4 regions of the Paenibacillus sp. OAE614 genome follow, and region 1 is predicted to be linked to each of the others. Evidence: a T-box and tRNA genes for the amino acid it is inferred to sense, from the RefSeq annotation. Region 1 holds a T-box; the other regions hold tRNA genes.

Region 1 (6,952 bases):
GGTTGAGAACCCGGGATACCGTGGATACCGAAACACCGGCTCGTCTGGCGATTTCGTGAATGTTGGCCATAACTCCCTGCCTTCTGACTTTTTCATTTCGAATAGTTCCTTAATTATATCACGCTGACTCCGATCCTCATTACGATAGTGGCCCAGCCGCAGCGGATTATTCATCCCGGGACTGAATGTCGTACTGATCTGCCTGCAGCAAAAGCTGTTCGTTGCCTTGTGCCTGAATGACAACCCCTGTCCCGCTGACAATCGGCGCTCTTCCGTCCGGAAACCAAGGCCGTTCGCGGTCCACCACGATCAACAAGCCCTCGGCGTCGCCCATCGCGGCAAATTGCCGGCCGTCGCCGCTCCACATGGACAGTCCCAGCGTCGTTTGAATCTGTTCCACGGCAGCGGCCACTTCATCAACAGGGAGCCCGATTTCGCTGATCCGCAGAAGCTGGCTGCTTGTGAAGTCTTCATTTTCGGCGTTATCAAAGGAATGGTGGGCGATGAATTCAATCAGATTTTCATCCGGATCGTAAAAATACAGGGCGTCGGCGTTCCAGTTCCCGAAATGAAATTGATCCCCGTCCTGATCGCGGAACAGCGTAATTCCACGCTGAGCGGCCCATTTTTTGGCTGCTTCGAGCTGATTCGTCGGAATCGTAATGGCAATATGGTACATCGATTTTTCGCCGGGCGCTTCCGCCTTCTGAAGAATGAGCTGGCTGCCGCCGGCTTGAATGGTGACCTTATCCGACTGTTCTTCGGCCACTGGAAGACCGAGCTTCCCGGCGTAAAATTGCTTCATCTCCGCAAAATGCCGGGTATTTATCGTAAGTTGTTGTATTTTCATCGTAAAAGACCTCCATGTGCTTCTGATTATCAATGTATTGCTCTGCGGCAGCGTATGCAGCGTGTGGGTCAACGCGATGCTTCCCTCTTCCATGAATCTTTCAGCGAAACGATCCGGTTAAATACCGGTACCGGCCCGGTCAGATCTTTGGGATCCAGGCAGAAATAGCCTTGGCGGATAAACTGGTATTTGGCATCCGGCGAAGCATTTTTCATCGATGGCTCCATAATGGCTTGCCTGTAAATGATTCGGGAATCGGGAGATACCAGCTCCGCCCAATCATTGTCCGATTCCGCCACGGACGCGCCATCTTTCAGCAGGCTGCCGTACAAGTGGATCTCGGCGGGAACACCGTGTGCGGCGGACACCCAATGTATCGTCGACTTCACCTTTCTGCCGCTGAACCCGGTTCCGCTTTTCGTCTCGGGATCGTACGTGCAGTGCAGCTCGACCACCTCACCGGTCTCCGGATCCTTGACGACATAATGGCATTTTAAGTAGTACGCCCCCTTCAATCGAACTTCGCTTCCTGGAAACAATCGATGAAAGCCCGGTACCGGATGTTCCATATAATCATCCCGCTCGATATACAATTCTCCGGAAAAAGGGACATCCCTGCCGCCAAGCATCGGATCGGCATCGCTGTGGTTGAGATGCAGCATTTCCACCTGATCCTTCGGATAATTCGTGATGACGACTTTAAGCGGATCAAGCACAGCCATCACAGCGACAGACATATCCTTTAAGTCCTGGCGTATGAAGTGGTCGAGCATCGCGGCATCCACCGTGCTGCTCCCCCTCAGCATGCCTACTTCCTGCATGAACCTCCGGAGGGCTTCCGGCGTAACGCCTCTTCGCCGCAGCCCCTTCAAGGTCGGAAGGCGGGGATCATCCCAGCCGTCGACGAATCCGCCCTCTACCAGCTCCCTGATGTACCTTTTGCTCGTGACCATTCCGGAAACGTTCAGACGACCGAATTCCCGCTGCTTCGGGGGTTCCGGCACTTCGAGCTCGCGCAGCACCCATTCGTACAAGGGGCGGTGATCCCTGAACTCCGCGGAGCACAGCGAATGCGTAATGCCCTCGATGGCATCCTGGATCGGATGGGCAAAGTCATACATCGGATACACGCACCACTCACTCCCTGTCCGGTAATGCTCAGCGTGGATGATGCGGTACAAGGCCGGATCCCTCAAGTTGATGTTGGGTGAGGACATGTCGATTTTGGCCCGCAGCACCTTGGCGCCGTCCGGGAACCGGCCTTCCTTCATTTGACGGAACAGGGACAGATTGTCCTCCACAGACCGCTCCCGATAAGGGCTGTTTCTTCCAGGCTCTGTGAGCGTTCCGCGGTATTCCGTCATTTCCTCCGCCGACAAATCGCAGACATAGGCCTTTCCTTTACGGATGAGCTTCAAAGCCGCTTCGAAGATCTCTTCCGAATAATCCGAGCCAAAATACACCGGCAGGTCCAGACCAAGCCACCGGACATCCTCCCGGATCGCCTCCACGTATTTCATGTCTTCCTTCAGTGGGTTCGTATCGTCAAAGCGGAGATTCATCTTCCCGTGGAATGCTTCAGCAATGGCTGCGTTCACGTGAATTGCATAGGCGCTTCCGATATGCAAATAGCCGTTCGGCTCCGGCGGAAACCGGGTCGCGATCGGTCTAGAATACGTTTCGTTCTCCACATCCTCCATCACGGTTTTCGTTAGAAAATCCACGGCTTCTTCTTGCCTTACTTTTCCTTCCATAAACTGTCCCCTCCTGCTCTTATATAAATCAAAAAGAAAACAAAAAAAATCCCGCCTCCAAGACGCTGACGTCTTGGGGACGAGATTGTATTTCGCGGTGCCACCCCGGTTCGCGGATCTATCGCTACATCCGCCTCTTCGGGTACGGCATGGACGCATGCTTATACCCTAGCTCTGTAACAGGAGCTCCTGTCGCACCATCCGAAGGAATGAGGATCCCTCTTCCGATGCGCCGCTCGGAGGCTTGCTTCAATGACGGGCGGCCTGCTCCTTCACAGCTGCCGGAGCTCTCTGCAAGGCTGCCCGTTCATCTACTCTTCTCTTCACCGCGTTTTCGTTCCGATTTGATTTTGACCATATTAACATCATTTTCGGCCAATGTAAACCGCATTATGCATACTTTAACCGGAAAGGGCGGGGATTAAATAACCTCCAGGCCATCGTTATCGGGCAGCGGCGGGTGCGGGGCGTGCGGCTCGGACTGATACCAGAAAGCGACGGAGGCGATATCGTCCTGCAGCGGCAAATAGCGGCCGCCGGAACGCCAACCGAGCGCCTGGATCGTTACCTTCAAGTCCTGTTCAAACCGGATCGGGTCCATCACATGCCAGCGGTACATCCCGAATCGCTGCTGGCTCCGGTACAGGCCGTCCGGTCTGATTTGCTGGTGAAAGCCCAAATAGGCAGTGGAAAACGCCCCGTACTGTCCTTGTGGATGCTCGAAATTCCAGGCGCCGCCAAAATAGTCTTCGGTCCCGGTGCCGCAAATCGTCGGGAAATCGCGGTCGCCGTCCATATAGAATTTGATCTCGCCTTCTCCCCACCACCCCGTGTTGTTCACCTGCCAGGCGATGTATGTGCCGACGTACTGTCCCCTCCCCTTCACGCCATCCAGAAGCACATGGTCCTGCTTATACGGCAAGGGGTTGCTCCGGCGCCATTGGGCGTGAAAATAGGCCGCATCCTCCGGCACCTCGGTCAGCGTATAGGTGAACTGGTAATACAGCACGACGGGTTTGTCCATGCGGTTCTCTACCGTAACCCGGGCCTTCTTGCGAAACGGCATCACCCAATAGCTGTTCATCCCGCCGGCGGGATTGACCGCCACCGGCAGGGAGTTGACATTGCTCCGCTCGCACCATCCGTTGCAGAAGAAGTCGCCGACAGGCACTTCTACGGAAGGCTCCGGCTCATCATCCCAATAAAAACGCAGAATGATATGACGCCAGCTGTCCGGAAAGCAGGTTAGCCAAATATGCTGAAGAGCCCCGGGTCCGTCGATTTCTGCGGCGGTAAACACCTCACCCGGTCTGATCTCCACCGATGGCGATATTTTCCATCCCTGACCCAAATCCCGGCCGGCATTCGCTCCGGTTCCCTGGGTGGCCATGCCGCCTTTTCCTTTAGCTCCTGTCACATTTTCCGCGCTGATCGATCTCGTCTGTGCCGAGGACATCCGGAATAGATTGCCGAGGCCCATGTTCAGCCCGTTAAAAGGTTCCATGCTCATCTCTCCTGTCATTGGTCAAATCGGATTTGCATTAAAGCGGTTACAAGTCATTCTACAGGCGTTTCCCCTCTTTATCGATGTTGGGACTTGTTATTTGTTATCCATTCTTGCTATTGTCAGAATAAAGAACCGCCGAGCCGCTGAAAGAGCGGAAACCCGGATAAGGGACCATTAAAGGAGGGAGCTGTCAAAGCGTATGGACCGGCAACAGCTGCTGCAAGCCTTGTCCCCCTACGTGCGAAGGGCGTGGCATCACAAAGTTGACCGTATGAAACTGGCGCCGCGGATCATTTTTGATTACGAACTGCTGTATGTTGAACAAGGCGAGCTCGACATCCGGATTGGCGGGGATTCACTGACTGTGTTTCCAGGCGACCTGCTGCTGTTCAAGCCCGGTATTGAGCATGAATTTGTCCGTTCCAGGGGACCCTGCTGGATGCCCCATATCCATTTCGACGCCCTGTATTATGAAGACTACGAGGAGGTACCGATCAACTTTAAACTGCGGGCGGAATGCAGCCAACAAGAGCTTTCGTGGCTCCGGCCGGATTGGCTGGGTTCCGTGCTGGAAATCCCCCATCTGATCCGGGTACATAACCATGCGGAAATTCATCAGGAGCTGATGCGGCTCATCCACGCCTACGAGCGCCGGGATGCCGAATTTCCGCTGCTTCAGAAATCGCTCGTGCTGGATATTCTGTATTTGGTCATCAAGGGCCTGAAGGCGGCCGGACATGGCCGGCTCTCGCTGCATCAGGCTGCGATGGAGCGGGCGGTGACCCACATCATGGAGCATTACAATGACATAATTCGGCTGGAGGACTTATCCAAAACGGCCTGCCTGAGCCTGTATCACTTCTCGCGCGTATTCAAGCAGACGTATGACGTGTCCCCGCACCAATTCCAGATCCGGTACCGGATGGAGCGGGCCAAGGAGCTGATGATGTACAGCCGGTTATCCCTGTCCGCGATCGCCGAGCAGGTTGGCTACAGCAGCATTTACGCTTTCAGCAAAGCCTTTAAGTCCGCCTGCGGCATCTCTCCGAAAAAATACATGAGCACCCATGCCTCCATGGGTGCTCCGGAAATCCATCATTAAGCCGCTGACACGTAAACGCGCAGCGGCCTTTTATTTACTTTGCCGTTGTGGCAGCTTGAACCAGCTTGTCCAAAGTGCCTCTTCCGAGTTCACCCAGCCTCCAGACGGCCACATGGGTAATTCCGGCTTGGCGCAGCGTGTCGATCCAGGAAGTCAGTGTTGAACCGTCCGCATACCACACCGTATGTTTTACGTTCTTATCATCGGTGTACTGATAGTGCAGACTTCCGCTAGCCGCGTCCCGCTTGAGCTCCGAGCTGTTCGTGTACCGTATCTTTACGGCCTGCTGTTCGGTAATGGCAGTCACTTGATCCCCATGCCAGTCAAAGCCCCCGGCCGCAATCGCGATCGTCTTCACCCCCGGAACAGCTGTCATCCGCTTGGCCAGCTTTTTCAGAAAAGCTTTGTCCGCTTTGGGTCCCGGACCGCTGTGCGTACCGTACAAATTGTAGGCCATCATCACATATTCAGGCCCTTCGGGCAGCTTCAGCGTTTCGACGGGAGCCCTCGACTCCAGCACGATGCGGAGCGATTTCCCCTTGGCATGCATCCGCTCATACAATTCGCGGTAAAAAGCGGTCATATAACCCCAGTCCTTGTCCTGGATGCGCTCATAATCGATCTCCACCCCTTGAAACGAGTATTGATCGAGCAGGGCCTCAATCTCGGCGATATGCTGCTCACGAGCTTCCTTCGTGGATACCAGCCGCGAGACCAGCTCCGAATCTTTGGGGGACTCGCTGCCGTCCTGCCGCACGATATCGTTAACAAGGGTCAGGTTCAGCTCGGCGATGCCGGCAGCCTCCGCCGTTTCCCGGATTTGCGGCAGCGCTTCTTTGAACGCCTTCGTAAAATAGGGCTGATCCGATTCGTCAAAATAGGTGGCAAACGCCTGAACACGGCTTAGAGCCTTGCCCAGCTTCCCTGCATCCGCAAGCCCCGACTCCCACTGCCAATCCACCACCCATGCGGTGAGTTCTACAGGACTTCTGGCCGGCGGAGCCGCCGCTTGCATCGCCGGCTGCCTCATCCAAATGCTGAAACCGACCCCTACGGCGACGATGACCAGCACCAAAGTCATCCATACGGATTGAGCCACTTGCTTCATACCCATCTTCTCATTACACCGCCATTTCGCCTTTGAAATTGCTCTTTCGTCAGAACGTATCGATGGCCCAATCGATCGTCGCGTCCATCGCATGCTCAACCTGCGCCGCGGCTTTTTTCCAGCCGAGCAGCTTATTCGTATACCACACCGAGGTTTTTCCATCCGCCGCATTTTCCGTAGTCACCGTGACATCCTCAAAGATTCCGTCATAGATATCGTCCTTGGTGTTTTGCGGACTGTAGGCTGATCCCAGTCCCACAGCACCGCCCTTCAGCGAAGGATCGACCGAGGCTTGGAGAACGGGCTGCCCGTCCACGATGATTTCCAGCCGGTTTCCCGACAGCTTCATTTGAATCTGCCGGGTATTTTTGATGTTGACGGGATATTCCTCCTCGTCATCTGTATTGGCGCCAGCCTGCGCTTCTTCTGCGGAATACACCGTTGCCTTGTCAAAAGCGAGGTCCTCTGAAGACCACTTGACCGGATCCAGCTTTTGTGTGCCCAAGACAGTCACAGAGGATCCAGACAGCTTCTGCTCCACCTGGATTTCGTTGCGGTCCAGCGTGACGCGCACGTACTGCTGACCATCTCCACGGTCCTTCAAGTAAAAAGACTGCTTGCCGACCACGTT
Region 2 (6,952 bases), 2.6 Mb from region 1:
CAGCGAATAGCGCGAGGAAATGACCTCACCCTGCTCGGTGATCTTGATGCCTCCGCCGATGGTAGAAGCCGGCTGCGCCAGAATGCTGCGGTTCAGCGGCATGCCGCCGCGACCCAACGATCCGCCGCGTCCGTGGAAAAATTTAAGCTTGATGCCGAACTCGCTGGCGACAGCCGTCAGCTCTTTCAGAGCAACCCGCAGTTCCCAGTTGGCTGTAACCGCGCCGCCGTCCTTGTTGCTGTCGGAATAACCCAGCATAATTTCCTGAAGGTCGTTCCGGGCCGTAATGCTCTGACGATAAATCGGCAGTTTGAAAAGCCGTCTCATAATTTCCGGAGCGGCGTGCAGGTCCTCTATGGTCTCGAACAACGGAACCGCCTGCAATGTACATTCTACGGTACCGTCCGGAACTTGCCGGAACAGCCCGACTTCTTTGGCGAAGACCATGACTTCCATAATGTCACTGGCTCCTTCAGCCATACTGATCAGGTAGCTGGTAATGCAATCTTTACCGTAATCCTGCTGTGCTTCCTTGACTACCCGGAATACATCCAGGCACTCTTTAGTACTTGGGCTGTAGTCCTGATATACCGACGAGATCGGTCTCGGTTCGCTCAGCAGCTTCGTGAGCAGCTCAATCTTCTCCTCTTCGGAAAGCGCTGCATAGTCCGGCGTAATGTTGCTCTTCTCCAGGACCTCTTTCATCGCATTCTCATGTTCCTGGCTGTGCTGACGGATATCCAGCGCCGCCGTATGGAACCCAAACAGCTCCACCTGACGAATCAGCTTCTTGATATAAGTATCTGCTACATAGTCCGCAAAATGGAAGCGAAGACTGCGGTCAATAATGCTCAGGTCTTCGATAAACTCCGCGGGCGAAGCGTAGGACTCGGCTGTTCCTTTTTTACTGTCGTCCAGAACGTTCGCGATTTTCTCCATCATGTAAACCAGTTTAATACGGTATGGTTCCTTCTCATTGTTCCAAATATCCCTTTTTGTAACGGTTACATTTGCACGGTCCCGTTCAATGGAATCCTGAAGTTCCTTCGAAACTTCTACTATGGAAGTGCTGAAGCTCAAATACTGCATATATTCAACTAAAATGCGCTGATATTCCCGAATAGCCAGCTTGCGCTGCATACGAAGCGTCTGCGAAGTGATTTCGGCCGTCACAGATGGGTTACCGTCACGGTCGCCGCCGATCCATGAACCGAATCTCAGATACGTAGGCGCGTGCCAGAGGTGTCCCGGATAATACTTGGTCAAGCAGCGTTCCAATTCCTGATAGACGTCAGGCAGAACGTGGAACAGCGTCTCATGGAAGTAATACATTCCGTTCCGGACCTCATCCAGTACCGTAGGCTTACGGGCTCTAAGCTCATCCGTCTGCCACAGCGTAATGACTTCGTTCAGCAGCTTCTCCCGAAGCTGTTCGCGCTCGCGGAACGTAAGAGTCGGATTGTCCAGCAGCATGACATCTTCGGAAATCCGTTTATGAATATCCAGAATCGCTCTGCGCATGGCTTCCGTCGGATGGGCGGTCATTACCAATTCCAGGGACAGGCTCTCAATAATGTCCTGAACTTCTTCGACCGTAAAATTCCGCTCTTTCAGTTCCTTGATGGCCATCTCGATCGAATCGGGCTGAGCACTTTCTCCAGCTGAGCGCTCATAGTCCCGTTTTCTGCGGATCCGATGATTTTGCTCGGCGATATTCACAAGTTGGAAGTAAATCGCAAAAGCGCGAATCACCTGATGGCGAATATCCGGCTCAAGGGTTTCAACCATCTTTTTGAATTCTTCATACAATTCAGGCAAAAAAACAGAACGTAAAGATTTGCTTGTTTCACGGATCTTCTCAACGATATCTAAGAGTTCATTGCCCCCTTGATGAACAAGCACTTCCCCGAGTATGTTCCCCAAGAATCGCACGTCACGCCGCAGCAAGTTGTTTGAATTGCTTTTGTTCGCGGTTACCGTAAGTTCAGTCATGCTACTCCTCCCGTCTCTATCCCGTCTGTATTGCTTTCTCTTTGTTCATACTTTCTTAACATCATACAATAAATCACATCGAAAATCTGCACTTTTATTAAATAAAGCGCAGATTTTCGCGTAAAAACACGATGTAAAATATGTATTTTCATTCAGTCATGCCTAATTCCTGACATATGATTTACCAGATGTTATGAATAATACGGCGGTTTTCATTCTAAATAAAATACCGTATTGAGTTTATTTATGCATAGCTCAGATGCTTCATCCACTATTTACCACGTAAGTTAACTCATTAAACAAATCATCCCGTTAATATTTAACATGAGGTTAGTTTAACGAAAAATGTCTTTGAAACTTTTCATTACAGCAGCTGATTTAACTGTGCTCTCTTGTTCATATAGATGTTAGTTCATTGATCAACATAGAACACATATTAAGGAATCATGGGTATACCCAATATTAGATTGTGTTAGCTGCTTAGCTAGGCATAATAAAGATTTTTAAGAATGTAATTGTGTGGTTATTAACCCTCCATTTAAAAGGGCTAGAGGGGCAAATAAAGGGGGTTATAGAGGCAATCAGGTAAAACCTCAGAGAGATACCTTGTAATCGTGCATAACAGCCCTTTGAAGGCATCTAAAATTTAAAAGCGGACCTTCGGCCCGCCGCAGAGGTAGATGTTGACGCGCGTCCTGATTGGGTTCCTTCAGTGTAGCCGGCACGGACGGTCGTACCCACGCTGCATGGGTTCTCTCCCACACTACCGTTCTAAACAAAAAAACGCCTTTCGGCGTTATGTTTTATGTATGGAGCGGGTGATGGGAATACTCAACATCTCGATTAAAAAAGCGGGCCTTCGGCCGCCGCAGAGGTAGATGTTGACGCGCGTCCTGATTGGGTTCCTTCAGAGTAGCCAGCACGGACGGTCGTACCCACGCTGCATGGGTTCTCTCCCACACTACCGCTCTAAACAAAAAAACGCCTTTCGGCGTTATGTTTTATGTATGGAGCGGGTGATGGGAATCGAACCCACGCTATCAGCTTGGAAGGCTGAAGTTCTACCATTGAACTACACCCGCAGATCTTCGTGCAAGCCTTGAAACAATCATGACTTGCACGAAGCTGTGCATGCGTATCGGGATGACACGATTCGAACATGCGACCCCCTGGTCCCAAACCAGGTGCTCTACCAAGCTGAGCTACATCCCGATATCTATTGTAAAACAGTTAAATGGCGCGCCCTAAGAGATTCGAACTCCTGACCTTTTGATTCGTAGTCAAACGCTCTATCCAGCTGAGCTAAGGGCGCATATGGAGCGGACGACGGGAATCGAACCCGCGACCCTCGCCTTGGCAAGGCGATGCTCTACCGCTGAGCCACGTCCGCATCAAACAAAGTGGTGCGCGTGGAGGGACTTGAACCCCCACGTCAAAGACGCTAGATCCTAAGTCTAGTGCGTCTGCCAATTCCGCCACACGCGCAAAACTTGTAATTAAAACTGGTGAGCCATGAAGGACTCGAACCTTCGACACCCTGATTAAAAGTCAGGTGCTCTACCAACTGAGCTAATGGCTCTCACTGGCTGGGGATATAGGATTCGAACCTATGCATGACGGAGTCAAAGTCCGTTGCCTTACCGCTTGGCTAATCCCCAAAGTTACGAATAACTATAGTCTGCCCAATTTTAACTATTTCATATCATAAATGGTGGAGGCTGAGGGGATCGAACCCCCGACCCTCTGCTTGTAAGGCAGATGCTCTCCCAGCTGAGCTAAGCCTCCATGCAAACTATGTATCCATTAAAACACACGATGACCCGTCCGGATCTTTCCTTCGTTTAAAGGCAGCAAAGCTTGTCCCAACGAAAGTACATCCGACGAACCCTTTTTGGATTCTCATCCCTGATGCTAATAATGAAAGTGGTGACCCGTATGGGATTCGAACCCATGTTACCTCCGTGAAAGGGAGGTGTCTTAACCCCTTGACCAACGGGCCACAAATATGGAGCTCTCAACCGGGATCGAACCGGTGACCTCATCCTTACCATGGATGCACTCTACCTACTGAGCTATGAGAGCAAATGGCTCCCCGAACAGGACTCGAACCTGTGACAACTCGATTAACAGTCGAGTGCTCTACCAACTGAGCTATCAGGGAATATACCGCTTGGCAACGTCCTACTCTCCCAGGACCCTTCGGTCCAAGTACCATCGGCGCTGGAGGGCTTAACGGTCGTGTTCGGGATGGGTACGCGTGGAACCCCTCCGCTATCGCCACCAAACGTTCAAGTGTTTGATCACTTGAAAACTAGATACGAAACGAATCTGCGAATTAATCTAAGCATATGCTTCCGTAGCAAGCTTTCTTTCAGAAAGCTTTTAGGATAAGCCCTCGACCGATTAGTATTGGTCAGCTCCATGCATTGCTGCACTTCCACCTCCAACCTATCTACCTCGTCGTCTACAAGGGGTCTTACATACTGGGAAATCTCATCTTGAGGGGGGCTTCACGCTTAGATGCTTTCAGCGCTTATCCCGTCCGTACGTAGCTACCCAGCCATGCTCCTGGCGGAACAACTGGTGCACCAGCGGTACGTCCATCCCGGTCCTCTCGTACTAAGGACAGCTCCTCTCAAATTTCCTACGCCCACGACAGATAGGGACCGAACTGTCTCACGACGTTCTGAACCCAGCTCGCGTACCGCTTTAATGGGCGAACAGCCCAACCCTTGGGACCTACTTCAGCCCCAGGATGCGATGAGCCGACATCGAGGTGCCAAACCTCCCCGTCGATGTGGACTCTTGGGGGAGATAAGCCTGTTATCCCCAGGGTAGCTTTTATCCGTTGAGCGATGGCCCTTCCATGCGGTACCACCGGATCACTAAGCCCGACTTTCGTCCCTGCTCGACTTGTAGGTCTCGCAGTCAAGCTCCCTTCTGCCTTTGCACTCTTCGAATGATTTCCAACCATTCTGAGGGAACCTTGGGGCGCCTCCGTTACTCTTTAGGAGGCGACCGCCCCAGTCAAACTGCCCACCTGACACTGTCCCCATACCGGATTACGGTACCAGGTTAGAACCTAGATACGATCAGGGTGGTATCCCAACGGCGCCTCCACCTAAGCTGGCGCTCAGGTTTCAAAGGCTCCCACCTATCCTGTACAGATCGTACCCAAATCCAATATCAAGCTGCAGTAAAGCTCCATGGGGTCTTTCCGTCTTGTCGCGGGTAACCTGCATCTTCACAGGTATTAAAATTTCACCGGATCTCTCGTTGAGACAGCGCCCAAGTCGTTACGCCATTCGTGCGGGTCAGAATTTACCTGACAAGGAATTTCGCTACCTTAGGACCGTTATAGTTACGGCCGCCGTTTACTGGGGCTTCGGTTCACAGCTTCGGGATTGCTCCCTAACCGCTCCCCTTAACCTTCCAGCACCGGGCAGGCGTCAGCCCGTATACTTCGCCTTGCGGCTTCGCACAGACCTGTGTTTTTGCTAAACAGTCGCTTGGGCCTTTTCACTGCGGCCCCCTCGTGCTATTCACACTACCGGGGCACCCCTTCTCCCGAAGTTACGGGGTCATTTTGCCGAGTTCCTTAACGAGAGTTCTTCCGCGCGCCTTAGAATTCTCTTCTCGCCTACCTGTGTCGGTTTGCGGTACGGGCACCTTCACCTGGTTAGAGGCTTTTCTTGGCAGTGTGAGATCATGACCTTCGGTACTATAATTTTCCCTCCCCATCACAGCCCAGCCTTAAAGTGTGCGGATTTGCCTACACACCAGCCTCACTGCTTGGACGAGCATCCATCAGCTCGCGTCACTACCCTCCTGCGTCACCCCATCACTCATAACGGTTTACGGTGGTACAGGAATTTCAACCTGTTGTCCTTCGATTACGCCTGTCGGCCTCACCTTAGGTCCCGACTTACCCTGAGCGGACGAGCCTTCCTCAGGAAACCTTGGGCTTTCGGCGGATCAGATTCTCACTGATCTTTTCGTTACTCATACCGGCATTCTCACTTGTATACGCTCCAGCACTCCTTACGGTATACCTTCAATGCTGTATACAACGCTCCCCTACCCCTGATGCAAGCATCAAGCCATAGCTTCGGTGGTGTGTTTAGCCCCGTTACATTTTCGGCGCAGAGTCACTCGACCAGTGAGCTATTACGCACTCTTTCAATGGTGGCTGCTTCTAAGCCAACATCCTGGTTGTCTGTGCAACTCCACATCCTTTCCCACTTAACACACACTTGGGGACCTTAGCTGATGGTCTGGGCTGTTTCCCTTTTGACAATGGATCTTAGCACTCACTGTCTGACTCCCGGTCGATCAGTCGATGGCATTCGGAGTTTGACTGAGCTTGGTAACCCTTGCGGGCCCCGCACCCAATCAGTGCTCTACCTCCACGACTGCAAAACCGAGGCTAGCCCTAAAGCTATTTCGGGGAGAACCAGCTATCTCCGAGTTCGATTGGAATTTCTCCGCTACCCCCACCTCATCCCCGAATTTTTCAACATTCGTGGGTTCGGGCCTCCAGTGCGTGTTACCGCACCTTCACCCTGGACAGGGGTAGATCACACGGTTTCGGGTCTACGTCCACGTACTCATTCGCCCTATTCAGACTCGCTTTCGCTGCGGCTCCGGCTTCTCACCTTAACCTTGCACGGGAACGTAACTCGCCGGTTCATTCTACAAAAGGCACGCCATCACCCATAAACAGGGCTCTGACTTCTTGTAAGCACACGGTTTCAGGTTCTATTTCACTCCCCTTCCGGGGTGCTTTTCACCTTTCCCTCACGGTACTGTTTCACTATCGGTCGCTAGGAAGTATTTAGCCTTAGCAGATGGTCCTGCCAGATTCATACGGGGTTTCACGTGCCCCGCACTACTCGGGATCCGTCTCGGAGGGAACTGACTTTCGGCTACAGGGCTTTTACCTTCTATGCCGGGCCTTTCC
Region 3 (6,952 bases), 2.9 Mb from region 1:
AAAGCTCGCACCACCTGACTATGGAATCTTCGGTTACGCATGGATTTGAACACTTGTTCAAATCAAGTCATCATAAACGTACCATTAGAACCTGACGGCGTCAAATGGGCATGCAGCTCTTAAACAATTGTTTTGAACGATCGTTTTGAACATTTGTTTAACAAAGCCATTGTACACCTGTGGCGAAATGGTGTCAACACTCCGCTCTGTCCCTCTAATGAATTTCCCCTAAAAAAATACCCCCAGACCGTTTTCAACGGACTGGAGGTATGGAATCAATAACGGAATTATTCGGCGGTTACCGCCTTGCCCGGCTTCACGTTCGCATTTCCCGACGGAGCATTCGCTTCCGGTGTCTGGTTGGTGGAACGAAGCGGCAGTTCTTTCAAGAAGAACACGAGGATCAGAGCCACGACAAGCACCAGCGTACCTGTAAGGAACACGGTGGATAGCGTATCACCCAGCGCGTGCCGGATGCTGTCGATCATTTGCACGAACAGTGCTCTGGCTTGCTCCGGCAGGCTCGCTTCCGTCTTTTCAACCAGGGGCTTGTTCATGAGTGTCTGCGGATTGGCGAAAGCGAGCAAGCTCTGTGCCGTCTTCGGATCCAGTGAACTGAAGTCCGGAGCACTCGGGGACTGCAGCGCTTCTTTCAAATGTTTCGTCAAACTGTTCGACATAACCGTACCCATCACAGCGATACCGATCGTACCGCCAAGGTTACGGAACAGCTGCGTCGATGCGGTAACGACACCGAGCTCCTTATGCGACACCGCATTTTGCGTTGCCAGCGAGAAGACCGGCATCCCGAGGCCCAGGCCAATACCGAAAATGATCGTGCTGACGATCGTCATCGCGATGTTATCCATAAAGATCATCAGGCCCATGCCAATAATCATAACCGGCATCCCGATCAGGGCAAAGCGCTTGTATTTCCCGATTTTGGCGATCAATTGACCGGTAATGGCACTCGTGATGACCATACACAGCGACATCGGCAGCGTGACGTAACCCGCGTAAGTCGGAGAAATAGCCAGCACGCCCTGCACGTAGAAGGAAATATAAATCATGGCTCCCATCAAGCCAAAGTTCATAATAAAGCCGATCAAGTTCGAGACCGTCACCACGCCGTTTTTAAACAAATGCAGCGGAAGTATCGGTTCCTTCACCAAGGTTTCCACATAAATAAAAATGAGTGCAGATACAACGGTTGCTCCAAGGAGACTAAGAATCTGCCAAGAGCCCCATTCGTACTCGGTCCCCGCCCAGGAAAAGGCAAGAAGCAGCGGAACGATCGTCGTCGTCAGGAACAAAGAACCCACGTAATCGACGCTCTGTCCGTGCTTGCGGTCCACTTTCGGAAACAGCGTCAGAATCATAATAAAAGCGACAATGCCAAGCGGCAGGAAAATCCAGAACAGCCAGTGCCAGTCGATATGATCCACCAGATAACCGCCAAGCGTCGGTCCCAGGACACTGGAGAAACCGAACACCGCCGTCATGAGGCCCATCCATTTACCGCGTTCGCGCGGAGGAAACAAATCCCCTACCGCCGTAAAGGCCGTCGATTGGATGATACCAGCGCCAATCCCCTGAATCCCGCGATAAATGATGAACTGGTACACATTATCCGAAGTACCGGTTAAGAACGCGCCTAACATGAAAAATAGGATCCCGATCAGAATGAACGGCTTGCGTCCAAACATATCCGACAATTTACCGACCAGAATCGTCGCAATCGTCGAAGTTAACAAATAAATATTAATCGTCCATGTATAGTAATCCATACCATCCAGGATCGCGATAATACGCGGCATCGCCGTGCTTGTGATCGTCTGGTTAATGGCCGCAAAAAACATCGCCGCCATAATCGCGATCATGATGGTTATTTTACGCTTCAGCGTTAAATGCTCCATGTACCTCTTTCACCTCTATGCTTCATGATGATCTATATTCAAAAGCATTAATGAGAAGATCCTTCTCAAATGCTGTACATCCTCTTCGGACAACATTTCAAAGAACACCGTAATGATTTCTTGCTGGTCCTCAACGATTTGCCCGATCGTAGACATCCCTTTCTCTGTAATGGAGGTATACACGACCCTCCGGTCGTTCTCGGCCCTTTCCCGGTTTACATAACCCGAAGCAAGGAGCTTATCCGTCAAACTCGTTATGGCGGGAGACGTCAGGCCAAGCATTTCGGCTAGTTCGGATACCTTCTGTGGGCCCCGGAGCTTCAATGCATACAATACCTGAAACTGGGGAAAAGTCAGATTATACTGCTTGGCGCTGTTTTTGTTCCATTCATGGGACATACTTTTCAGCAGCGACCGGAACATCGCCGCCACTTCAAACAATTGTTCATTTCTGGACAAACGGTTGACCTCCTTGGCGTGGTATGGATCTGTGACCATCCGCGTCGTATTGCCGCAGTTACATTAGGACACTAATTAATTATTTGTTAATAGATAAATTTTTAATCAATTAGTAACTTAATCATTAAATACTTAAGTAATATTACGCCTCCGCAGCCAGATAGTCAAGAGGCGGTTTAGGGAGACTTGTCCTTTTTTAAAGCAGAAAAAAAAGAGGTTCTCCTCTTTCTCGATTGGCTCCTATTTTTCTAAAAAGCGTCTTCTCAACAAAAAAAGCCACCCTTTGCGAGGGTGACTTTTTTGTCGATATTCGTCGTGGCTTGCTGCTGTGTTTCATCGACGGATCTCGTTTCAGTTTGACAACAAAGACAGTTTCCGACTCTTTTATTCCGGCTTAGGGTAATTGTGCGTTTTCAAAAATTCAAGCGCGTTGTACACCATTACCGCTGCTTCAGACCGGGTCACTTGATCTTGGGGACGGAAGTTGCCGCTGCTGTCCAGGTCGGCAATCCCCCAGGCCAGCGCCCGCTGAATAGCCCCTTGATACTCAGGAGTCATTTTGCTGTCATCCGCGATGTCTTTAGGTACCAAATTGATCATCGGCAGGTTGCCCTTCTTTTCCACCGTCTCGATCAAATACTGCGTGAAAGCTTCACGAGTCATGCCTTGACTAGGCTCAATATCAGCCGGCAGGGCGATGTCGTGGTTCGTAACCGTAAGAAAAGCTGGAGCAAACCATGCGCCTGTCTTCACGTTTGTCAGGGCTGCGGTTTCGCTTCCCTCGGCTGCCTTCGTAACCGGCACGTCAGCCAGCAAGTTTGCCAGCAGCTGAACGCCTTCTGCGTTTGTCAGCTGTGCCTGCGGCCGGAAGGCCGATTCACTGTCGCCCTTCAGCAGCTTCTGCTGCTGGAGCGCAGCGATTTTATCGGCACCGGCGACTCCCGCCAAATCCGTAAAGCCCTCTCCTGCCGCGAACACTGACCCGCCGATCGCCAGGGATAACGCCAGGGCTGCAACACTTCCTGATACAACATGCTTCTTCTTCATCTAGCCACACCTTCTTCGGGAAAATTTGGTCTTGTCTTTCCTACAGACGCAAAGAAAATATGGAAGGTTGCACCATGGGAAAATCTTCGGATTAGTCCCGCCACAGAGGTAGATGTTGACGCGCGTCCTGAGCGGGTTCCTTCAGTGTAGCCGGCACAGACGGTCGTACCCACGCCTGCGTAGGTTCTCTCCCACACAACCGCTCCACAACAAAAAAACGCCTTTCGGCGTTATGTTTTATGTATGGAGCGGGTGATGGGAATACTCAACATCTCGATTAAAAAGCGGACCTTCGGCCCGCCACAGAGGTGGATGTTGACGCGCGTCCTGAGCGGGTTCCTTCAGTGTAGCCGGCACGGACGGTCGTACCCACGCTGCATGGGTTCTCTCCCACACTACCGCTCCATAACAAAAAAAACGCCTTTCGGCGTTATGTTTTTATGTATGGAGCGGGTGATGGGAATACTCAACATCCGGATTAAAAAGCGGGCCTTCGACCCGACACAGAGGTAGATGTTGACGCGCGTCCTGATTGGGTTCCTTCAGTGTAGCCGGCACGGACGGTCGTACCCACGCTGCATGGGTTCTCTCCCACACTACCACTCCATAACAAAAAAAACGCCTTTCGGCGTTATGTTTTATGTATGGAGCGGGTGATGGGAATACTCAACATCCGGATTAAAAAGCGGGCCTTCGACCCGACACAGAGGTAGATGTTGACGCGCGTCCTGAACGGGTTCCTTCAGTGTAGCCGGCACGGACGGTCGTACCCACGCCTGCGTAGGTTCTCTCCCACACAACCGCTCCACAACAAAAAAAACGCCTTTCGGCGTTATGTTTTTATGTATGGAGCGGGTGATGGGAATCGAACCCACGCTATCAGCTTGGAAGGCTGAAGTTCTACCATTGAACTACACCCGCACATTCTCCGTGCAAGCCTTGAGTGCAGAAAGATCAAGACTTACACGAAGCCGTGCATGCGTATCGGGATGACACGATTCGAACATGCGACCCCCTGGTCCCAAACCAGGTGCTCTACCAAGCTGAGCTACATCCCGATATCTATTGTAAAACAGTTAAATGGCGCGCCCTAAGAGATTCGAACTCCTGACCTTTTGATTCGTAGTCAAACGCTCTATCCAGCTGAGCTAAGGGCGCATATGGAGCGGACGACGGGAATCGAACCCGCGACCCTCGCCTTGGCAAGGCGATGCTCTACCGCTGAGCCACGTCCGCATCAAACAAAGTGGTGCGCGTGGAGGGACTTGAACCCCCACGTCAAAGACGCTAGATCCTAAGTCTAGTGCGTCTGCCAATTCCGCCACACGCGCAAAACCTGTAAATAAAACTGGTGAGCCATGAAGGACTCGAACCTTCGACACCCTGATTAAAAGTCAGGTGCTCTACCAACTGAGCTAATGGCTCTCACTGGCTGGGGATATAGGATTCGAACCTATGCATGACGGAGTCAAAGTCCGTTGCCTTACCGCTTGGCTAATCCCCAACAAATAATGGGGCGATCGATGGGACTTGAACCCACGAATGCCGGAGCCACAATCCGGTGCGTTAACCCCTTCGCCACGACCGCCACAAACATGCCGGCGAGAGGACTTGAACCCCCAACCTACTGATTACAAGTCAGTTGCTCTACCAATTGAGCTACACCGGCGCATGAATATTTGAATATTTCCAAAGCGATAACCATCTATCGCGAAAGCAAATAACCATTTGGATTCCGTCTGAAGTAAAAGAACCGACGGGATACTCTCTCTTTGTTCGAGACTGCGATGCAGCGCTAACGAAGTGTATGCTTCGACGAACCCGTATTTCGGATTCTCATCCCTGAAGCAATTTAAAATGGCGGAACCGACGGGATACTCTCTCTTCGTTCGAGACTGCGATGCAATGCTAACGAAGCAGATGCTTCGACGAACCCGTATTTCGGATTCTCATCCCTGAAGCAATTTAAAATGGCGGAACCGACGGGATTCGAACCCGCGATCTCCTGCGTGACAGGCAGGCATGTTAGGCCTCTACACCACGGTTCCACGGCCTTTGGGATCTCCATCTTAAGGAGATAATTGCGGGGGCAGGATTTGAACCTGCGACCTTCGGGTTATGAGCCCGACGAGCTACCGGACTGCTCCACCCCGCGTCATTAAATGTACTTTTTTGGCCCCCAATAGTATTCGTTATAAACTTTTTTGGGGTAAAGTGGTGGAGGCTGAGGGGATCGAACCCCCGACCCTCTGCTTGTAAGGCAGATGCTCTCCCAGCTGAGCTAAGCCTCCATAATCTTTTGTAACTTATTGGGGGATTCTCGTCCCTGATGATAATAAGAAAGTGACCCGTATGGGATACTCTCACTTCGTTCGAGACTGCGATGCAGATGCTACCGAAGTAACGCTCCGACGAACCCTTTTTTGGATTCTCATCCCTGATGCTATTAAAGAAAGTGACCCGTATGGGATTCGAACCCATGTTACCTCCGTGAAAGGGAGGTGTCTTAACCCCTTGACCAACGGGCCATATATATAAAGTCTAATTCCGTTTTCTGCAACAAAACATCCTTAGACGTTTTTTAAAAGTGGCTCCCCGAACAGGACTCGAACCTGTGACAACTCGATTAACAGTCGAGTGCTCTACCAACTGAGCTATCAGGGAACGTTGTTACAACCAACCAGTTTTGTCATATGTAGGTGACCATCAAGGCCAAAAAAAATACCACAAAAGTGGTTTTCCGCTTGGCAACGTCCTACTCTCCCAGGACCCTTCGGTCCAAGTACCATCGGCGCTGGAGGGCTTAACGGTCGTGTTCGGGATGGGTACGCGTGGAACCCCTCCGCTATCGCCACCAAACGGAGCATTGGTTAATAACCAAATGCATAATTCAGGTTTCAGCATCGCCAAATGCTGAAAGTCATCCGGCTGCTCTCACCCGCTTGGAGTGAAATCAGCAATTTTGACTCCCTGAAAACTAGATACGAAACGAATCTGTGTTTTATCTTCGTAGCTTCACCCGGTTTGTATTCCGGGGTCCCCGAAAAGTAATCGGTGTTGCTCTAACGCTTCACGTCACTTTTTGGGGTAATTTTGGATAAGCCCTCGACCGATTAGTATTGGTCAGCTCCATGCATTGCTGCACTTCCACCTCCAACCTATCTACCTCGTCGTCTACAAGGGGTCTTACATACTGGGAAATCTCATCTTGAGGGGGGCTTCACGCTTAGATGCTTTCAGCGCTTATCCCGTCCGTACGTAGCTACCCAGCCATGCTCCTGGCGGAACAACTGGTGCACCAGCGGTACGTCCATCCCGGTCCTCTCGTACTAAGGACAGCTCCTCTCAAATTTCCTACGCCCACGACAGATAGGGACCGAACTGTCTCACGACGTTCTGAACCCAGCTCGCGTACCGCTTTAATGGGCGAACAGCCCAACCCTTGGGACCTACTTCAGCCCCAGGATGCGATGAGCCGACATCGAGGTGCCAAACCTCCCCGTCGATGTGGACTCTTGGGGGAGATAAGC
Region 4 (6,952 bases), 2.4 Mb from region 1:
GATGATGCGGAACAGATGGTTTTCGATTCCTTTTACCAGGTGGATGCCTTGGTCCATTTCAAACACGATTTCCATTGGGACCTTCACTTTGAGCTCTTTGATCAGCTCACCGAGGCCTTGCTCCAGCGGCTTGCCTTCCAGATAGACCGGCCGGAGATGCAGCAGCAGTGCTCTCATTTCCGATTGGGCCACGGCGGCCATTTCTTCGATGAGCGCCACCTGGCGCTGGGCCTTGTCAAAATCCTTCTCAAGCGTCCTCCCCACGGCCGTCGCCGTCATCGATATCGCAAACAGCTGCTGGGATACCGCATCATGCAGCTCCCGCGCCAGACGCTGGCGCTCCTCTACGATTGCCGATATCCGCGCCTGCTCGGCCAGCTGGGCATTGTTCGTGGACAAGCGCTGAAGGGAGTTGACCTGCTCCTCCCACTTTTTGCTGATGCGCCCAAGCTGCTCGCCAAGGCGCCCGACCTCGTCGCTGCCAAGCTCCGGCACGGAGCGGGCGACGTTCCCTTTTTCCCAGGAGAGCAGCGTTTCCCGCAGCCGTTCCAGCTTCATTTTTACCCGGTAGCTCTGATAGAACCCGAAGATAGCTCCCAGACCGATCGGAACCAGGATCAGCGTAGCACCGGCCTGCAGCGTTTTTTGCCAAGAATCAAACGGGGCCAAATAACCATATGTATAAAGTACGTAAAAAATGATCAGGAGCATAACAAAAGAAAGAAGGGCCCCCTCGCCCATGCTCCGGGAGACCATATTAGCCGGTTTTCTGGTTTTCATCAGGGAACCCTCCTTCTATGACAGATCAATATCAACATCTCCTACCAGGTAGGAAATATGGAATTTAACTTTATATTCGCTGGTCTCATAATTGGGTGACTTCCAGTTCAAACGGTTCATCAAACCGTTATCCCGGTGCCCTCTGAAATCGATCGCGCCAAACAGGACGAACACTTCAAGCTCCACCCCGTAATACTCCGGAATTTTGATGTCCGTATCCCCCATGATGCCTTGAAACATCATAACCGTACGGTGTTCCTCGGGGATCGCAAGCGACAAATCCAGATCGGCTTCGTTGATGACATGCCAGACGCTCTGGCTTCTCATAGCCCAAGGGACCTGGTCCCAATTGTAATGCCCCGAAAAGCCCTGCTTCTGCAGATACCCGTCCCGGTTTTGTACCTTCCTTGCCTTTACAAAAAACCATCCCAGGGAGATCAGCGCAATCCCCAGCACGATCAGCAAATGATCAATCAGCAGCAGGATGGCTCCGACCGCCACAAGACGGTAGCCTCTCTTCACTTTTCCGCCGCGAATCGTATAAATTCCCATAAGAATGAATAAGAGGGCGACGATGGTAAAAAAGCCGACCCACCTGCCGAAGAGCATGAGGAGGCCGATCCCGATGAGAATCAGCGCAATGAAGCGATTTCTTTTTTCCATGCCGCACCTCCTTATGATGTCTTGGTATATCGGAAAAGTAAGACCGGAAAAGCCATAGGGTTGTGACGGGCACACTCCTTATGGCTTCACCGGGATCCAGGAAGATGTGAATGAAGGTCTCGCGCCCTTATTCCATTCTTCCTAGCATATCATATTGTCCGCAGAATTGAATACTTATTCTTTATTCGATTTGGAAGGAGCGGCAGCCGGCGGGTTCAGCTTGCTTTTCAGCGCGCTGAGCTGTTCTTCCACCTTCAGCTGCTTCTCCGCATCGACCGGGCTGGTGAAAGCGGATGTTTCCGGACGGTAAGGGGCACGCATCACATCGGCTTCAGCTTCCAATTGCATGATCTTTTCTTCCATGCGGTGGAATCCGAGGGACGCGCTGCCGCTTTCGATCGTATGCAGGCTGCTGATTTGAGACATTTGCTTTTTGGCTTTCGCCATTTGCGCACGGGCTACGAGCTCATTGCGCTTGTTGCGCATTTTGTAGAACTCGTCTTTCATGTCATGGAGCTGCTGTACCAGTTCTTTAGCTTGCGCCTCGGATTGAGCATGCAGTTCTTGGTACTCGGACAGTTTTTGGTCAAAATAAATCTTTTCCTCGAGCAGCTTGCGCGCTACTTCTTCCTGGCCGTTACGCAGTGCCAGTTCAGCTTGAGCCTCACGTTGGCCGGCCATCTTCACGGCTTCTTCCACGCGCTGCTTCATGCGGCGTTCATTGGCCATTTGCTTCGCTACTGTAACTTCCGCGTCATGGATTTCTGCCTCCATATCGCGCAGATACTGGTTCAGCATAATTACCGGGTCTTCAACTTTATCCAATACCTCGTTCACCGATGCTTTCGTCATATCCTTAATTCTTTTAAATACTCCCATGTTTTACACTTCTCCCTTCTCGTACTTAGATAATTTTTTTTTCAATTCCTCAAGCTCTTTCTTCATGGCTTTCTTCTCGATATCTTCCATCATGGCGTCCAGGTCGGATGCGGACGAGCTGTATCCGCCCGGTCTGCCTCCGCCGTAAGGCGAACCGTTGTATTTGGCTCTAGGGTCAAAAGATTGGGCACCATAAGCGCCGTTGCCTTGCTGACCGTTGCCGTAGTAGCTGCCGGAGCCCATACTATTGCCGTAGTATCCGCCCCCAGCTGCCCCCGGCCCCGGTCCATATGGATTAAAAGGTGTCGTTGGTTCTTTTGGGATGACCAAAGCCGCGATAAAGTAGATGAACAGCGTGGTCCCGCCGGTAAATGGGATACTGATCAAGAACAGGATCCGTAGCAGCGTAGAATCGATGCCAAAGGTATCGGACAGACCGCCGCATAAACCGGTGACCATTTTATCGCGGGTTGATCGGTATAGCTTGCTCATGACGTTACTCCTTTCCGCTGTTGTTCAGCTTTTCCTTCAGACGGGCCAGCTCCCTTTCCAACACGCTGGATACCGTTCCGCTGGCTTGCTCGAAAAGTTCCTGACCGCCGCGGCGCAGGTCGCGCAGACTACGTGCTTCAAACTCCCAATCGGAAATGCGGTCTTCCAGACGGTTGAACATCTTGGGAACATCCTGTCCGCCAAAACCTTCCATACGCTGATTCATCCGCTGCTGAAGTCTGAGGGTTTCCATCCGTGCCGCGTAGTATTGACGTTTGCTATACACGGTTTGGTACTCCAATTTCAGGTCGTTCAGCTGATTTTCCAGCTCGGTGAGCGACTGGCGGGTTGTATCCAGCAGTCCTCCGTATTGCTCGAGCTTTTCTTCATAGATGATTTTTTCCTGCAGCGCGAGCTTGGCTAAATGATCCTCGCCGGCCTTGAGAGCCAGCAGCGCCTGCTCCTCACGCTTTTCCTTCATATTGGATGCCTGATCCACTTGCTGCTTCAGCTGTCTTACATGAGCTGAGTACTGCTGAACGAGCTTCTCGGCTTCCATAATATCGTCACGCGTTGATGCCAAAAACTGATCGATCAACCGTACCGGGTCCTGACTTTGTTCCAAACGTTCATTTAATGTCGCTACGGTGATATCCCGTACCCTGCGAAATACGCTCATCTGTTTTTGCTCCCTCCTTATAAGCTGTGATCGCCTATTCGTTTGATTGTATTTATTGAAGGTAATTCTTTGTTACCGTTACATCCACTTCGACGACTTCTTACCTTTCAGCAGCATAATCCCGAACACTACCAGGGCAATTCCCAGCAGCGGTCCGATGATCCAGGACAGCTTCGCCAGAAGTCCCATGACACCGAATGCGAGGATAATCGTACCGATGACCACCTTACCTCTGCGAATTCCATAATAGCCGAGCACGATCATCAGGATCGGGAAGATCAATCCGATCAGCCTGCCGAATAATGGAGCGAATACTCCCAGGAGCATCAGTGCTCCGATTGCGATCAATACGATCGCCCAACCAGAAGTTTTATTTGTTCTCATGCATTGTCACCGCCTTTCGTTTGTATCAACCTTATGACTCTATTTTAGGTTCAATCCGGGTTTTCCAAAACGGACCCCAGACGGTTTTTAATCCTAGACCTAAGTCGGGGGAAGGCTCGGACCTTAGACGAAGCAAGCTTTTTTTGCATGTAATTCGGCAGCCACATCCTCCACTGACAGCTCCATTAGCCCGTTTATAGGGCATGATCGACACGCTATGGGAACTTCAATGAGCAGTTTACTTATACAATGCTTAGATAGGGAATCGTTGGAGGCTTTGAGCAAGGGATTTAGCACTTAGCTAAAGAAACATAGAGCCTGTTTAACCCGGGTAAAGCAAGCTGGAATGGTTTATCAACTTTAAACAAGGATGGGGAAAACGTTCAAAGGGAGTAATGGTAGAACGAACGGATTGATCAGAGGATCTTTTTCAAGCCTGTTGTACACCCTGTTACTCCCATCTTACGAGGACACGTCATATAAAGAGAACTTCGATGCGGATAGGACCTACATAAAACAACATGATACGAATTAAATGCCATACAGTCATACAAATAAACGCAATATGAATTAAAATGGCTGCCTTTCTGCGGGATATCATCAGGTGGCTGATTGGAAGGAGAAGTGCAATATAGCGGGATGAGAGATTAACGAACGACAAACGATGGCTCGGTGTACAATGTTAGTCTATACAAGAAAAAGCCTTGGAAAGATATCCAAGACTTTTTCTCTATGATGCCGGTGAAGGGACTCGAACCCCCACGGTTTCCCTCACGATTTTGAGTCGCGCGCGTCTGCCAATTCCGCCACACCGGCATATTCAGTTAAAAAAAATGGCGCGCCCTAAGAGATTCGAACTCCTGACCTTTTGATTCGTAGTCAAACGCTCTATCCAGCTGAGCTAAGGGCGCATATGAAGTTAATGGAGGCGCCACCCAGATTCGAACTGGGGATAAAGCTTTTGCAGAGCTGTGCCTTACCACTTGGCTATGGCGCCGAAATCAAATGGAGCGGACGACGGGAATCGAACCCGCGACCCTCGCCTTGGCAAGGCGATGCTCTACCGCTGAGCCACGTCCGCTTAAACTGGCTGGGGATATAGGATTCGAACCTATGCATGACGGAGTCAAAGTCCGTTGCCTTACCGCTTGGCTAATCCCCAACAAGATTGTCATTATAAGTTATGGGGCGATCGATGGGACTTGAACCCACGAATGCCGGAGCCACAATCCGGTGCGTTAACCCCTTCGCCACGACCGCCATAATAAAAGATATGAAGCTGTATTTCGAATGGCAGGGGCAGCAGGAATTGAACCCACACTAACGGTTTTGGAGACCGCTGTTCTACCTTTAAACTATGCCCCTATAATAAAACTGGTGGAGGCTGATGGATTCGAACCACCGAACTCGTACGAGAACAGATTTACAGTCTGCTGCGTTTGGCCACTTCGCTAAGCCTCCATATGGTGCCGGCGAGAGGACTTGAACCCCCAACCTACTGATTACAAGTCAGTTGCTCTACCAATTGAGCTACACCGGCTTTTATGCTTGTTATTAAATTCATGGTGGCTCGGGACGGAATCGAACCGCCGACACGAGGATTTTCAGTCCTCTGCTCTACCGACTGAGCTACCGAGCCTAATTTTGTTTCTATTAAGAGCATTATTGCAACAAACTAAACTCTCAAGAAAATAAATGGCGGAACCGACGGGATTCGAACCCGCGATCTCCTGCGTGACAGGCAGGCATGTTAGGCCTCTACACCACGGTTCCACGGCCAATTATGTATCTCCATATGTAAGGAGATAAATTGCGGGGGCAGGATTTGAACCTGCGACCTTCGGGTTATGAGCCCGACGAGCTACCGGACTGCTCCACCCCGCGTCATTAAAAAATATTTATTTTCTTTAAAGTATACATGGTGGAGGCTGAGGGGATCGAACCCCCGACCCTCTGCTTGTAAGGCAGATGCTCTCCCAGCTGAGCTAAGCCTCCATAAGAAACACTTTTAATATCTTAGCAGATAAACCACTAAAAAGGCAAGTATTTTTTCTTTGGGATTCTCATCCCTGATGCTATTAAAGAAAGTGACCCGTATGGGATACTCTCACTTCGTTCGAGACTGCGATGCAGATGCTAACGAAGTAATGCTCCGACGAACCCTTTTTTGGATTCTCATCCCTGATGCTATTAAAGAAAGTGACCCGTATGGGATTCGAACCCATGTTACCTCCGTGAAAGGGAGGTGTCTTAACCCCTTGACCAACGGGCCAAACTATAATGGCGGAGAGAGAGGGATTCGAACCCTCGAGACGCTTTTGGCGCCTACACGATTTCCAATCGTGCTCCTTCGGCCAACTCGGACACCTCTCCATAATGGCTCCCCGAACAGGACTCGAACCTGTGACAACTCGATTAACAGTCGAGTGCTCTACCAACTGAGCTATCAGGGAACAATATTTAATTCAAGTGTTTGATCACCTGAAAACTAGATACGAAACGAATCTGCGAATTAATATTTTGGATAAGCCCTCGACCGATTAGTATTGGTCAGCTCCATGCATTGCTGCACTTCCACCTCCAACCTATCTACCTCGTCGTCTACAAGGGGTCTTACGAATTGGGAAATCTCATCTTGAGGGGGGCTTCACGCTTAGATGCTTTCAGCGCTTATCCCGTCCGTACGTAGCTACCCAGCCATGCTCCTGGCGGAACAACTGGTGCACCAGCGGTACGTCCATCCCGGTCCTCTCGTACTAAGGACAGCTCCTCTCAAATTTCCTACGCCCACGACAGATAGGGACCGAACTGTCTCACGACGTTCTGAACCCAGCTCGCGTACCGCTTTAATGGGCGAACAGCCCAACCCTTGGGACCTACTTCAGCCCCAGGATGCGATGAGCCGACATCGAGGTGCCAAACCTCCCCGTCGATGTGGACTCTTGGGGGAGATAAGCCTGTTATCCCCAGGGTAGCTTTTATCCGTTGAGCGATGGCCCTTCCATGCGGTACCACCGGATCACTAAGCCCGACTTTCGTCCCTGCTCGACTTGTAGGTCTCGCAGTCAAGCTCCC

Evidence for each region. The T-box of region 1 lies ahead of ABIE48_RS12015 (glutamine--tRNA ligase/YqeY domain fusion protein). A T-box ahead of a tRNA ligase gene usually reads a tRNA of that ligase, here a tRNA-Gln.
Region 2: it has a tRNA-Gln gene. The T-box ahead of ABIE48_RS12015 (glutamine--tRNA ligase/YqeY domain fusion protein) is inferred to sense a tRNA for this amino acid. The anticodon was not compared.
Region 3: it has a tRNA-Gln gene. The T-box ahead of ABIE48_RS12015 (glutamine--tRNA ligase/YqeY domain fusion protein) is inferred to sense a tRNA for this amino acid. The anticodon was not compared.
Region 4: it has a tRNA-Gln gene. The T-box ahead of ABIE48_RS12015 (glutamine--tRNA ligase/YqeY domain fusion protein) is inferred to sense a tRNA for this amino acid. The anticodon was not compared.

The regions. Positions count from the first base shown of each region.
Region 1 is NZ_JBEPOD010000001.1:2,558,727-2,565,678, reverse strand. Features, by position in the region: gene ABIE48_RS12025 (LacI family DNA-binding transcriptional regulator) at 1-70, opposite strand, end outside; gene ABIE48_RS12020 (VOC family protein) at 167-850, opposite strand; gene ABIE48_RS12015 (glutamine--tRNA ligase/YqeY domain fusion protein) at 919-2,604, opposite strand; T-box leader at 2,677-2,940, opposite strand; gene ABIE48_RS12010 (glycoside hydrolase family 172 protein) at 3,026-4,108, opposite strand; gene ABIE48_RS12005 (AraC family transcriptional regulator) at 4,311-5,213, shown strand; gene ABIE48_RS12000 (glycosyl hydrolase family 18 protein) at 5,248-6,321, opposite strand; gene ABIE48_RS11995 (polysaccharide deacetylase family protein) at 6,371-6,952, opposite strand, start outside.
Region 2 is NZ_JBEPOD010000001.1:531-7,482, reverse strand. Features, by position in the region: gene ppc (phosphoenolpyruvate carboxylase) at 1-1,992, opposite strand, end outside; tRNA gene ABIE48_RS00065 (tRNA-Gly) at 3,001-3,074, opposite strand; tRNA gene ABIE48_RS00060 (tRNA-Pro) at 3,131-3,204, opposite strand; tRNA gene ABIE48_RS00055 (tRNA-Arg) at 3,228-3,304, opposite strand; tRNA gene ABIE48_RS00050 (tRNA-Gly) at 3,308-3,382, opposite strand; tRNA gene ABIE48_RS00045 (tRNA-Leu) at 3,394-3,477, opposite strand; tRNA gene ABIE48_RS00040 (tRNA-Lys) at 3,496-3,571, opposite strand; tRNA gene ABIE48_RS00035 (tRNA-Gln) at 3,576-3,650, opposite strand; tRNA gene ABIE48_RS00030 (tRNA-Val) at 3,702-3,777, opposite strand; tRNA gene ABIE48_RS00025 (tRNA-Glu) at 3,917-3,991, opposite strand; tRNA gene ABIE48_RS00020 (tRNA-Thr) at 3,999-4,074, opposite strand; tRNA gene ABIE48_RS00015 (tRNA-Asn) at 4,078-4,153, opposite strand; rRNA gene rrf (5S ribosomal RNA) at 4,161-4,277, opposite strand; rRNA gene ABIE48_RS00005 (23S ribosomal RNA) at 4,376-6,952, opposite strand, start outside.
Region 3 is NZ_JBEPOD010000001.1:5,450,208-5,457,159, forward strand. Features, by position in the region: gene ABIE48_RS25140 (MDR family MFS transporter) at 288-1,916, opposite strand; gene ABIE48_RS25145 (MarR family winged helix-turn-helix transcriptional regulator) at 1,932-2,375, opposite strand; gene ABIE48_RS25150 (S-layer homology domain-containing protein) at 2,760-3,422, opposite strand; tRNA gene ABIE48_RS25155 (tRNA-Gly) at 4,270-4,343, opposite strand; tRNA gene ABIE48_RS25160 (tRNA-Pro) at 4,407-4,480, opposite strand; tRNA gene ABIE48_RS25165 (tRNA-Arg) at 4,504-4,580, opposite strand; tRNA gene ABIE48_RS25170 (tRNA-Gly) at 4,584-4,658, opposite strand; tRNA gene ABIE48_RS25175 (tRNA-Leu) at 4,670-4,753, opposite strand; tRNA gene ABIE48_RS25180 (tRNA-Lys) at 4,772-4,847, opposite strand; tRNA gene ABIE48_RS25185 (tRNA-Gln) at 4,852-4,926, opposite strand; tRNA gene ABIE48_RS25190 (tRNA-His) at 4,935-5,010, opposite strand; tRNA gene ABIE48_RS25195 (tRNA-Thr) at 5,019-5,091, opposite strand; tRNA gene ABIE48_RS25200 (tRNA-Asp) at 5,394-5,470, opposite strand; tRNA gene ABIE48_RS25205 (tRNA-Met) at 5,504-5,577, opposite strand; tRNA gene ABIE48_RS25210 (tRNA-Val) at 5,638-5,713, opposite strand; tRNA gene ABIE48_RS25215 (tRNA-Glu) at 5,879-5,950, opposite strand; tRNA gene ABIE48_RS25220 (tRNA-Asn) at 6,011-6,086, opposite strand; rRNA gene rrf (5S ribosomal RNA) at 6,165-6,281, opposite strand; rRNA gene ABIE48_RS25230 (23S ribosomal RNA) at 6,516-6,952, opposite strand, start outside.
Region 4 is NZ_JBEPOD010000001.1:135,082-142,033, reverse strand. Features, by position in the region: gene ABIE48_RS00760 (sensor histidine kinase) at 1-780, opposite strand, end outside; gene liaF (cell wall-active antibiotics response protein LiaF) at 796-1,443, opposite strand; gene ABIE48_RS00750 (PspA/IM30 family protein) at 1,618-2,322, opposite strand; gene ABIE48_RS00745 (PspC domain-containing protein) at 2,326-2,814, opposite strand; gene ABIE48_RS00740 (PspA/IM30 family protein) at 2,819-3,493, opposite strand; gene ABIE48_RS00735 (LiaF transmembrane domain-containing protein) at 3,572-3,877, opposite strand; tRNA gene ABIE48_RS00730 (tRNA-Leu) at 4,614-4,693, opposite strand; tRNA gene ABIE48_RS00725 (tRNA-Arg) at 4,712-4,788, opposite strand; tRNA gene ABIE48_RS00720 (tRNA-Cys) at 4,801-4,874, opposite strand; tRNA gene ABIE48_RS00715 (tRNA-Gly) at 4,884-4,958, opposite strand; tRNA gene ABIE48_RS00710 (tRNA-Gln) at 4,965-5,039, opposite strand; tRNA gene ABIE48_RS00705 (tRNA-His) at 5,062-5,137, opposite strand; tRNA gene ABIE48_RS00700 (tRNA-Trp) at 5,169-5,242, opposite strand; tRNA gene ABIE48_RS00695 (tRNA-Tyr) at 5,253-5,338, opposite strand; tRNA gene ABIE48_RS00690 (tRNA-Thr) at 5,342-5,417, opposite strand; tRNA gene ABIE48_RS00685 (tRNA-Phe) at 5,441-5,516, opposite strand; tRNA gene ABIE48_RS00680 (tRNA-Asp) at 5,574-5,650, opposite strand; tRNA gene ABIE48_RS00675 (tRNA-Met) at 5,688-5,761, opposite strand; tRNA gene ABIE48_RS00670 (tRNA-Val) at 5,797-5,872, opposite strand; tRNA gene ABIE48_RS00665 (tRNA-Glu) at 6,078-6,149, opposite strand; tRNA gene ABIE48_RS00660 (tRNA-Ser) at 6,159-6,250, opposite strand; tRNA gene ABIE48_RS00655 (tRNA-Asn) at 6,255-6,330, opposite strand; rRNA gene ABIE48_RS00650 (23S ribosomal RNA) at 6,398-6,952, opposite strand, start outside.